2 regions of the Nocardioides zeicaulis genome follow, and region 1 is predicted to be linked to the other one. Evidence: predicted binding sites of a transcription regulator. Region 1 holds the regulator's gene; the other holds the start of a gene.
The links. The regulator LexA, encoded in region 1, represses DNA repair genes until DNA is damaged. The targets are predictions, from matches to a motif close to TCGAACANNTGTTCGA.
Positions count from the first base shown of each region.

Region 2: a site for LexA is predicted at 1,908-1,923, ahead of ruvC (crossover junction endodeoxyribonuclease RuvC). Genes of this name have one in related genera too.

Region 1 covers NZ_JBHLXH010000001.1:1,311,367-1,316,020, reverse strand. Annotated here, with positions in the region: gene ACFFJG_RS06495 (sulfotransferase family protein) at 1-480, opposite strand, end outside; gene ACFFJG_RS06490 (NAD(P)/FAD-dependent oxidoreductase) at 544-1,761, opposite strand; gene lexA (transcriptional repressor LexA) at 1,874-2,596, opposite strand; gene ACFFJG_RS06480 (SDR family oxidoreductase) at 2,754-3,194, shown strand; gene ACFFJG_RS06475 (SDR family oxidoreductase) at 3,212-3,541, shown strand; gene ACFFJG_RS06470 (LysM peptidoglycan-binding domain-containing protein) at 3,720-4,070, shown strand; gene ACFFJG_RS06465 (hypothetical protein) at 4,385-4,654, shown strand, end outside.
Region 2 covers NZ_JBHLXH010000001.1:258,706-263,359, forward strand. Annotated here, with positions in the region: gene ruvB (Holliday junction branch migration DNA helicase RuvB) at 1-678, opposite strand, end outside; gene ruvA (Holliday junction branch migration protein RuvA) at 741-1,340, opposite strand; gene ruvC (crossover junction endodeoxyribonuclease RuvC) at 1,337-1,882, opposite strand; gene ACFFJG_RS01370 (YebC/PmpR family DNA-binding transcriptional regulator) at 2,011-2,784, opposite strand; gene pdxT (pyridoxal 5'-phosphate synthase glutaminase subunit PdxT) at 2,822-3,427, opposite strand; gene pdxS (pyridoxal 5'-phosphate synthase lyase subunit PdxS) at 3,421-4,353, opposite strand; gene pgsA (phosphatidylinositol phosphate synthase) at 4,418-4,654, opposite strand, start outside.

The DNA.
Region 1 (4,654 bases):
GGTGCCGGGAACCGCCGACAGGTCCTGCGCGGCGGTCCAGCGGGCGAACTCCTCGACCGTCTGCATCCGGGCGTGCGTCGCGTCGTCGAAGGAGTAGTAGTTGGCTCCGACGACCTTGTCGCGCCACGCCGAGACGAACCGGTCGAGCGGGTCGCGCACGAAGGCGAAGGTGAAGTAGTCGGTGAAGCTGGCCAGGGGGTACCTGACCCGCATCGCGTGGTCCACGTCCAGGCTCACGCCATGGCTCTCGCAGTGGTGGCGGATGGTCCGGGTCGCCACCTTCGCCACGCGGTACCAGACGAACCGGTGGCTGTGGCTCACCGTGAGGTTGTACGCCAGCGGGCTGAGCCACGCCGACGCCTCCCCGGCGAGCCCCAGCCGGTCGAGCTCGGCCTCGCCCGGCGGAGTGAGCCGGCGCCGGTTGCCCGGACGGGTGCGGAACACCTCGGGGGACGGGGTCGCGCCGGCGTGCTCGAACATCGCCGCGAGGCTACACCGGGCGCCGGGGTGCGAGGAGCTCCGGCGACGAGCCTCGAGACCCCGTCAGCCGAACGGGATCCGGCCGCGCAGCACCTCGGGGTCGTCGAGCGGCGCGTCACGCGTCTCCCTGATGACCTCGCGAGCCTGGTCGGTGCTGTCCCAGACGTTCCACAGCAGCACACCGCGCACGGAGCCCTGCTTCAGGTAGTAGACGACGCCGGTGCCGAGCTGGCCGTCCTTCCAGTCCTCCACCATGTCGAGGTCGGACTTCGTCTCGCCGACCGCCTCGTAGCCGGCGTCGAAGATGTCGGACCAGAAGATCGGGGTGTACTCGTAGGCCTCGCCGGCGCCGGCCATCACCTTGCCGGCGTGCTCGCCGGACTTCTCGGCCTGGTCGACGTGCTCGACGCGGCGTCGGCCGAGGAGGGCGTCGGGGTACGACGCCACGTCGCCCGCGGCGTACACGTCCTCCGCGCTGGTGCGCAGGTGCTCGTCGACGACGACGCCGTTGTCGACCTCGAGCCCGGCAGCCTCGGCGAGCCCGGTGCGCGGCTGCACGCCGACGCCGACCACGGCTGCGTCGCCGACCACCTCGGTGCCGTCGTCGAGCCGGATCCGCACGCCGTCGCCGGTGTCCTCGCCGGCGCTCACCGAGCCGTGCACCACCGTCACGCCGCGGTCGGTGAACGCCTTGGTGAGGCTGGCCGCGAGCGCACGGGGGAACATCTGCTCCTGCACGTCCTCGAGGTCGAGCACGAGGGTGACGGAGACGTCGTTCTGCACGAGGGCCGAGGCGATCTCCGAACCGATGTAGCCGCCGCCGACCACGACGACGTGGCTGTCGGGGCCGGCGAGGGTGCGCAGCCGCTGGTAGTCGGCGGCGGTGCGGTAGTAGAGGACGCGCGGGCCGGGCTGGAGGTCGAGCGTGCGCGGCTCGGCACCGGTGGCCAGCAGCAGCTTGCCGTAGGTGACGGTCGTGCCGTCGGCGAGGCGTACGGCGTGGGCACCGGGGTCGATCGCGCTGACCGTCGTGTCGGTGAGGAGGTCGACCGCGTCGTCGTCCTCGAGGTCGCCGGAGAGCCACGAGTCGTCGAGGCTCTTCTCGGCGTCGAGCCAGAGGGCCTTCGACAGGTCGGGTCGGTAGACCGGCCTGTCGGGCTCGGAGCCGAGGACCGCGACCGTGCCGGAGGGGTCCTGGCTGCGGATCCCCTTCACGGCGCTCGTGGCGGCGACGCCGGCGCCGACGACGACGTAGTCGTAGGACTCCTGGACCTGGCTCATGCGGGCTCCTCGCGATGGGTGGTCCCGCCATCGTGTCCGCTCGGTGCACCACAATCAACGGCCCTCCGCCCCGCAGGGTGGAGGGCCGTCGGAAGGCCGGGCGAGGAGTGCCTCAGAGGCTGCGCAGGACCGCCGTGACGACACCAAGAATGGTCGCGTTGTCGCCGGGGATCGGGTCGTACGCGCTGTTGTGCGGGAGCAGCCAGACGTGGCCGTCCTTGCGCTGGAACGTCTTCACGGTCGCCTCGCCCTCGATCATCGCCGCAACGATCTGTCCGTTGGTGGCCGTCTGCTCCTGCCGGATCACGACGTAGTCGCCGTTGCAGATCGCGGCGTCGATCATCGAGTCGCCGGACACCTCCAGGAGGAAGAGCGTGCCGTCACCGACGAGCTGCTTGGGCAGCGGGAAGACGTCGGAGACCTGCTCCTCGGCGAGGATCGGGCCACCGGCGGCGATGCGGCCCACGAGTGGGATGTTGACCGCGGTGGGGGAGACGTCGCCGATCCCGGTCTCGTCGACGCTCGACTCGTCGGCGCTCGAGATCGAGCGGCGCGCCGCCATCACCTCGGGCAGGAACACCTCGAGCGCGCGGGGCCGGTTGGGGTCGCGCTTGAGGAAGCCCTTGCCCTCGAGCACGCGCAGCTGGTGGGCCACGCTGGAGGACGACGTGAGCCCGACCGCCTGGCCGATCTCGCGCATCGAGGGCGGGTAGCCCTTCGTCTCGATCGAGTCCTTGATCGTGGCCAGCACGCGCTGCTGGCGCGGGGTCAGGCCGGTGGCGTCCGGCGGGCCGTCGGGCATCTCGATGACGTTCTTGTCGTCCTGCTTGGCCATCTGGCTCAGTCCTCCCGGCACGGTGTCCTGCTGACGTGCTGCTGGTGTGCTGCTGGTGTCGTGCTCCGTCCACCCGGAGCAGTGGGGCCACCGTAGCGCCGCGGACGCCCGCGGATCAAACACCTGTTCGAACCCGCGTGTCGCTACGGTCGGCCGCATGGCGAGCGTGGGCACGACGAGCTGTGTGGTAACGGGTGGGGCGCGTGGGATCGGGCGGGCGATCGCCGAGCGGATGGTCGCCCGCGGTCACCGGGTCGTGGTCACCGACGTCTCCGAGGCGGTCACCGCGACCGCAGAAGAGATCGGAGCGGCCGGGCTGGTCCACGACGTGCGAGACCCCGACGCGCACCGGGCGGTGGCCGCCGAGGCTGCGCGCCACGCCCCGCTGGCGGCCTGGTTCAACAACGCCGGGGTCGGCGACGACGGGACGCTCGTCGCGCTGACCGACGAGCAGGTGCGCCGCCTGGTCGAGGTCAACCTCCTCGGCACCATGTGGGGCACCCGCGCGGCGCTCGACGCGTTCGGGCCCGCCGGAGGTGACGTCGTCAACGTCGCCTCGCTCGCCGGCCTCACCCCGGCCCCCGGCTACAGCGTGTAGCAGCGACGAAGGCGGGCGTGGTGTCGCTGAGCTCCTCGGTCAACGCCGAGGCGCCCCGCGGGGTCCGGGTGCACGCGCTGTGCCCTGACGGCGCCGACACCGCGATGCTCGCCGCGCAGGACCCCGACGGGATGGGAGCCCAGCTGGTGCACTCGGGCGGCCCGATCCTCACCGTCGACCAGGTCGCGACGGCCGCGGTCGCCCTCCTCGGTTCGCGGCGGGTGGTGCGGACCGTGCCGGGCTGGCGCGGGGGAGTGGCGCGGGCTGCCGCGCTCACACCCGGCGCGGCGCCGCACGTCGTGGGGCTGTTCGCGGCCCAGGGGCGGCGGTCGATGCGTCGGCGCTGAGCCGCCTTCGGGGCCGTCGAACATTTGTTCGCCCAGGTCCTTGATCTGTTCGAACACCTGCTCTATCGTCGTACACACGTTCGATCGAACGTCTGAGCGAGACCGACCCACTGTCGGTGGTCATCACTAGACATTCCTTCGACCGAGACACCCGGCTGATCTTCCCCAGGAGGCCACGATGAGCACCCTCAGCCTTTCCCCCGCTTTCACCGCCACGTCCGCCCGTCGCTCGGCGGTGCGGCTCACCCGGCGCGGCCGGCTCGTGGTCTTCCTGACCTCGCTGTTCCTGGTCCTCGGGGTGGCGGTCATGCTCGCCGGCGGCGCCGTCGGCACCGACTCGGCGGGCCAGCAGGTCCCGACCGAGGTCGTCACCGTCGCCCCGGGCGACACCCTCTGGGACATCGCCAGCGACATCTCCACCGACGGCGACGTCCGCTCCGCGATGGATCAGATCGAGCGGCTCAACGCCCTCGAGTCCGCCAGCCTCTCGGCTGGCCAGAAGCTCCGCGTCCCGGTCGTCACCGACTGACGCGCGAGGCCTCCATCAGCCGCTTCGACCCCGGCTGGTGGAACCAAGGGGAAGACCGAGGGGCGGGCCACCAGGCCCGCCCCTCGGCGCATGTCGGGAGCAGGTTGAGCGAGTCGATCTCCGATGTGTCGGCTACGCAGCTTGCCGGGCTGCCGTGGTGAGGGTGGCGGCATACGACACGGGCCGGCCTCCTCCGGGTGTCGTCTGCCGCCACCCTGGTCGCGGTTGTCCACAGATCGGCTCCTGGGACTGTTTCTCGGCAGCTCCGGATGGGTAGTTTCACCGGTGCTGACGTTGTCTCGGGAAGGCCCTTCATGCACGTACGCCGCGCGCTCGCGCTCTCCGTCCTCGCCCCGCTCCTGCTGGCCGGGTGCTCCGACGGCGACCCCGAGCCCAGCCCCACGCCGAAGATGCCCGACCCGACCAGCGCCTCGCCCTCGCCGACGGAGTCCGAGACGGCGGAGGCCGAGAGCGCGGAGGACTTTGTACGCCGGTGGGTCCAGGTGAGCAACGAAATGCAGCAGACCGGTGAAGTCGCCGAGTTCCGGAAGCTTTCGCGTCAGTGCCAGTCCTGTGGTCAGGCC
Region 2 (4,654 bases), 1.1 Mb from region 1:
CCGGCGCAGCAGCCGGTTGGCGATGCGGGGCGTGCCGCGCGAGCGCGACGCGATCTCCTTGGACCCTTCCGACGTCAGGTGGACCCCGAGCAGGCCCGCGGAGCGGTGCACGATCTGGTCGAGCTCGTGGGGCTCGTAGAACTCGAGGTGGGCGGTGAAGCCGAAGCGGTCGCGCAGCGGGCCCGGCAGCAGGCCGACGCGGGTCGTGGCCCCGACCAGGGTGAACGGCGGGATCTCCAGCGGGATCGCGGTGGCGCCGGGGCCCTTGCCGATGACCACGTCGACCCGGAAGTCCTCCATGGCCATGTAGAGCATCTCCTCGGCCGGGCGCGACATCCGGTGGATCTCGTCGACGAAGAGCACGTCGCCCTCGTTGAGGCCCGACAGGATCGCGGCGAGGTCGCCGGCGTGGGTGATGGCGGGGCCGCTGGTCAGGCGGAGCGGCGTGCTCATCTCGGCGGCGATGATCATCGCCAGGGTGGTCTTGCCGAGCCCGGGTGGGCCGGAGAGCAGGACGTGGTCGGGCGCGCGGCCGCGGCGGCGCGCGGCCTCGAGCACGAGGCCGAGCTGGTCTCGGACCCGCGCCTGCCCGACGACCTCGTCGAGGGTCTTGGGGCGCAGCGCCGCCTCGACGGCGCGCTCGTCGCCGTCGGCCTCGGCGTCGGTGAGGCGCTGCAGGTGCGCGAGCTCGGCCTCGGAGAGCTCGACGTCCTCGTCGGTGTCGTCCCAGTTCACGTCGCTCACGCCCTGCTCAGCGTGCGCAGCGCGGCCCGCAGCAGCGCACCGACGTCGGGAGCGTCGCCGGCCTGGTCGGCGACGGCCTCCACGGCCTTCTCCGACTCCTTGGCCGACCAGCCGAGGCCGACGAGGCCCTGCTGCACCTGCTCGCGCCACGGCTCGACGACCGGCGCGGCCGGCCCGGTGGGCATGCTGCCGACCGGCGGACCGATGCGGTCCTTGAGCTCGAGGATGATCCGCTGGGCGCCCTTCTGGCCGATGCCCGGCACCCGGGTGAGCGCCTTGACGTCCTCGGCGGCGATGGCGCGGCGCACGTCGTCGGGGCTCATCACCGCGACGATCGCCTGGGCCACCTTGGGCCCGACGCCCGAGGCCGTCTGGACGATCTCGAAGATCGACTTCTCGTCGTCGTCGAGGAAGCCGAAGATCGTGAGGCTGTCCTCGCGCACCACCATGCTCGTCGGCAGCCGCGCCTCGCGGCCGACGCGCAGCGTGGCGAGGGTGCCGGGCGTGCACATCAGCTCCAGCCCCACGCCCCCGACCTCGAGGACGGCGCTGGACAGGGTCACGGCGGCGACCTCGCCGCGGACGAAGGCGATCATCGGGTCCTCACGGGATGGCTGGTGCGTCGGGGGCCGGCCTTGGCCACGGCGGCCTCGAGCCGGCTGCTCGCCGACCCGCGCCACACGTGGGTGATGGCGAGCGCGAGCGCGTCGGCGGCGTCGGCCGGCTTGGGCAGCTCGGGCAGGCGCAGGATGCGGACCACCATCGCGCCGACCTGGGCCTTGTCGGCGCGGCCGTTGCCGGAGACGGCGGCCTTGACCTCGCTCGGGGTGTGCATCGCGATCGGCAGGCCACGGCGGGCGGCGACGACCAGCGCGATGCCGCTGGCCTGGGCGGTGCCCATGATGGTGCTGACGTCGGAGCGGGCGAAGACCCGCTCGACGGCGACCGCGTCGGGGCGGTGCTCCTCGATCCAGGCGTCGAGGCCCTTCTCGATGGTCACCAGCCGCTCGGCGACCGGAAGCCCGGAGCTGGTGCGGATCACGCCGACGTCGACCATGGACAGGGGCCGTCCGACGCTGCCGTCGACGACGCCGACGCCGCACCGGGTCAGCCCGGGGTCGATGCCGAGCACGCGCACGCGTCTCCCCTTTCCCTGCGGTCGTCCGAACATGTGTTCGTGCCGACACGCTAACCCGCCGCGCACGTCGTACGACGACGACACGCGCGGCGGGGCCGCTGCTAGGGCGACGGCGAGCCGGGGAGGGCTCAGGCGTCGGCGGACTCGAGCTCGGCCATCACGTCGGCGGGGATGTCGACGTTGGTGAAGACGTCCTGCACGTCGTCGAGGTCCTCGAGCGCGTCGACGAGGTGGAGCACCTTGCCCGCGCCGTCGGCGTCGACCGGGATCTCGAGGCTGGCGACGAACTCCACGTCGGCGGAGTCGTAGTCGATGCCGGCCTCCTGGAGCGCGGTGCGCACCGCGACGACGTCGGTGGCCTCGCTCTGGACCTGGAAGGTGTCGTCGAGGTCCATGACCTCCTCGGCGCCGGCGTCGAGGGTGGCCTCGAGGACGTCGTCCTCGCTCACCTCACGGCCCTCCTGCGCCTTGGGCACCACCACGACGCCCTTGCGGGTGAACAGGCGCGAGACCGAGCCGGGGTCGGCCATCGTGCCGCCGTTGCGGGTGACGGCGGTGCGGACCTCCATCGCGGCACGGTTGGTGTTGTCGGTGAGGCACTCCACGAGGATGGCGACGCCCTGCGGGCCGTAGACCTCGTAGGAGATGTTCTTGTAGTCGACCCCACCCGACTCGGCGCCGGAGCCGCGCTTGAGCGCGGAGTCGATGTTCTTGTTGGGGACCGAGCTCTTCTTGGCCTTCTGGATGGCATCGTAGAGCGTCGGGTTGCCCGCGGGGTCTCCCCCGCCCTGCTTGGCGGCGACCTCGATGTTCTTGATCAGCTTGGCGAACAGCTTGCCGCGCTTGGCGTCGATGGCGGCCTTCTTGTGCTTGGTCGTTGCCCACTTGGAGTGGCCTGACATGAGTACCTCTGTCTGTCGCGGGGTCTGGCGCGATGCGTCAACGGGCCGAGCGCACCAGGTCCACGAACAGGCCGTGGACCCGGTCGTCGCTGCCGACCTCGGGATGGAACGAGGTCGCCATCAGGGGACCCTGGCGCACCGCGACGATCCTACCCGCGGCCGGTCCCCCCTCGACCCGGGCCAGCACCTCGACGTCGTCGTCGACCGACTCCACCCACGGGGCGCGGATGAAGACGGCCCGCACGGGGTCGTCAAGGCCGTCGAGGTGCAGGTCCTCCTCGAAGGAGTCGACCTGCCGCCCGAAGGCGTTGCGGCGCACGGTGACGTGGAGCCCCCCGATGCTCTCCTGGCCCGGGGCGCCGTCCTCGATGCGGTCGGCGAGCATGATCATCCCGGCGCACGTCCCGAACGCCGGGAGACCGCCTCGGACGGCCTCGCGCAGCGGCTCGAGCAGGTCGAAGATCCGGGCGAGCTTGACCATGGTGGTCGACTCCCCGCCCGGGATGACGAGCCCGTCGCAGGCCGCGAGCTCCGCAGGGCGGCGTACAGTCACGGGCTCGGCCCCGAGCGAGCGCAGGGCGGCCAGGTGCTCGCGCACGTCGCCCTGCAGGGCGAGCACCCCGATGGTGGGGTGCGTCACCACCCGCGCTCGGCGAGCCGGTGCGGCTGCGGGATCTCGTCGACGTTGATGCCGACCATGGCCTCGCCGAGACCGCGGGAGACCTTGGCGACGACGTCGGGGTCGTCGTGGAAGGTGGTCGCCTTGACGATCGCCTCGGCGCGCTGGGCGGGGTTGCCCGACTTGAAGATGCCCGAGCCGACGAAGACGCCCTCGGCGCCGAGCTGCATCATCATCGCGGCGTCGGCCGGGGTGGCGATGCCGCCGGCGGTGAAGAGGACGACGGGCAGCTTGCCGGCGGCCGCGACCTCCTTGACGAGCTCGTAGGGGGCCTGCAGCTCCTTGGCCGCGACGTAGAGCTCGTCCTCGGACATGCTGCTGAGGCGGCGCAGCTCGCCGCCGATGGTGCGCATGTGCATGACGGCGTTGGAGACGTCTCCGGTGCCGGCCTCGCCCTTGGAGCGGATCATGGCGGCGCCCTCGGTGATCCGTCGCAGCGCCTCGCCGAGGTTGGTCGCGCCGCAGACGAAGGGCACCGTGAAGTTCCACTTGTCGATGTGGTTGGCGTAGTCGGCCGGGGTGAGCACCTCGGACTCGTCGATGTAGTCGACGCCGAGCGACTGGAGCACCTGCGCCTCGGCGAAGTGGCCGATGCGAGCCTTGGCCATCACCGGGATCGAGACGGCCTCGATGATGGAGTCGATCATGTCGGGGTCGCTCATCCGGGACACGCCGCCCTGGGCGCGGATGTCGGCGGGGACGCGCTCGAGGGCCATGACGGCGACGGCGCCGGAGTCCTCGGCGATCTTCGCCTGCTCGGCGGTGACGACGTCCATGATGACGCCGCCCTTGAGCATCTCGGCCATGCCGCGCTTGACGCGGCTCGTGCCGTGCTCGACGGGGGTCTCGGCAGGCGTCGAGGGGGTCGTCTGGGGGGTGTGCTCAGCCATGGCTGGATCGTAGTCCCGGCTCATCCGAAAGGATGCACCGGGGACCGGCTGGTCGAGCGCTCGATCAGGCCCGGGCGGCGGCGCGGGCGAGGGCCTGGCGCCGGACCACCCAGATGCGCTGCACGACGGTCACGCTGGCCGCGACCGCGAGCGCCCACAGGGCGACGTACAGCAGCCAGGGCAGGTCGAGGAGGTCGGCGAAGAACGCCGGCACGAGCATGCCGACGAGCCGGTCGGGGCGCTCGGCGATGCCGACCTTGGCGTCGTAGCCGAGGTGGTCGGCCTTGGCGCGGGCGTAGGA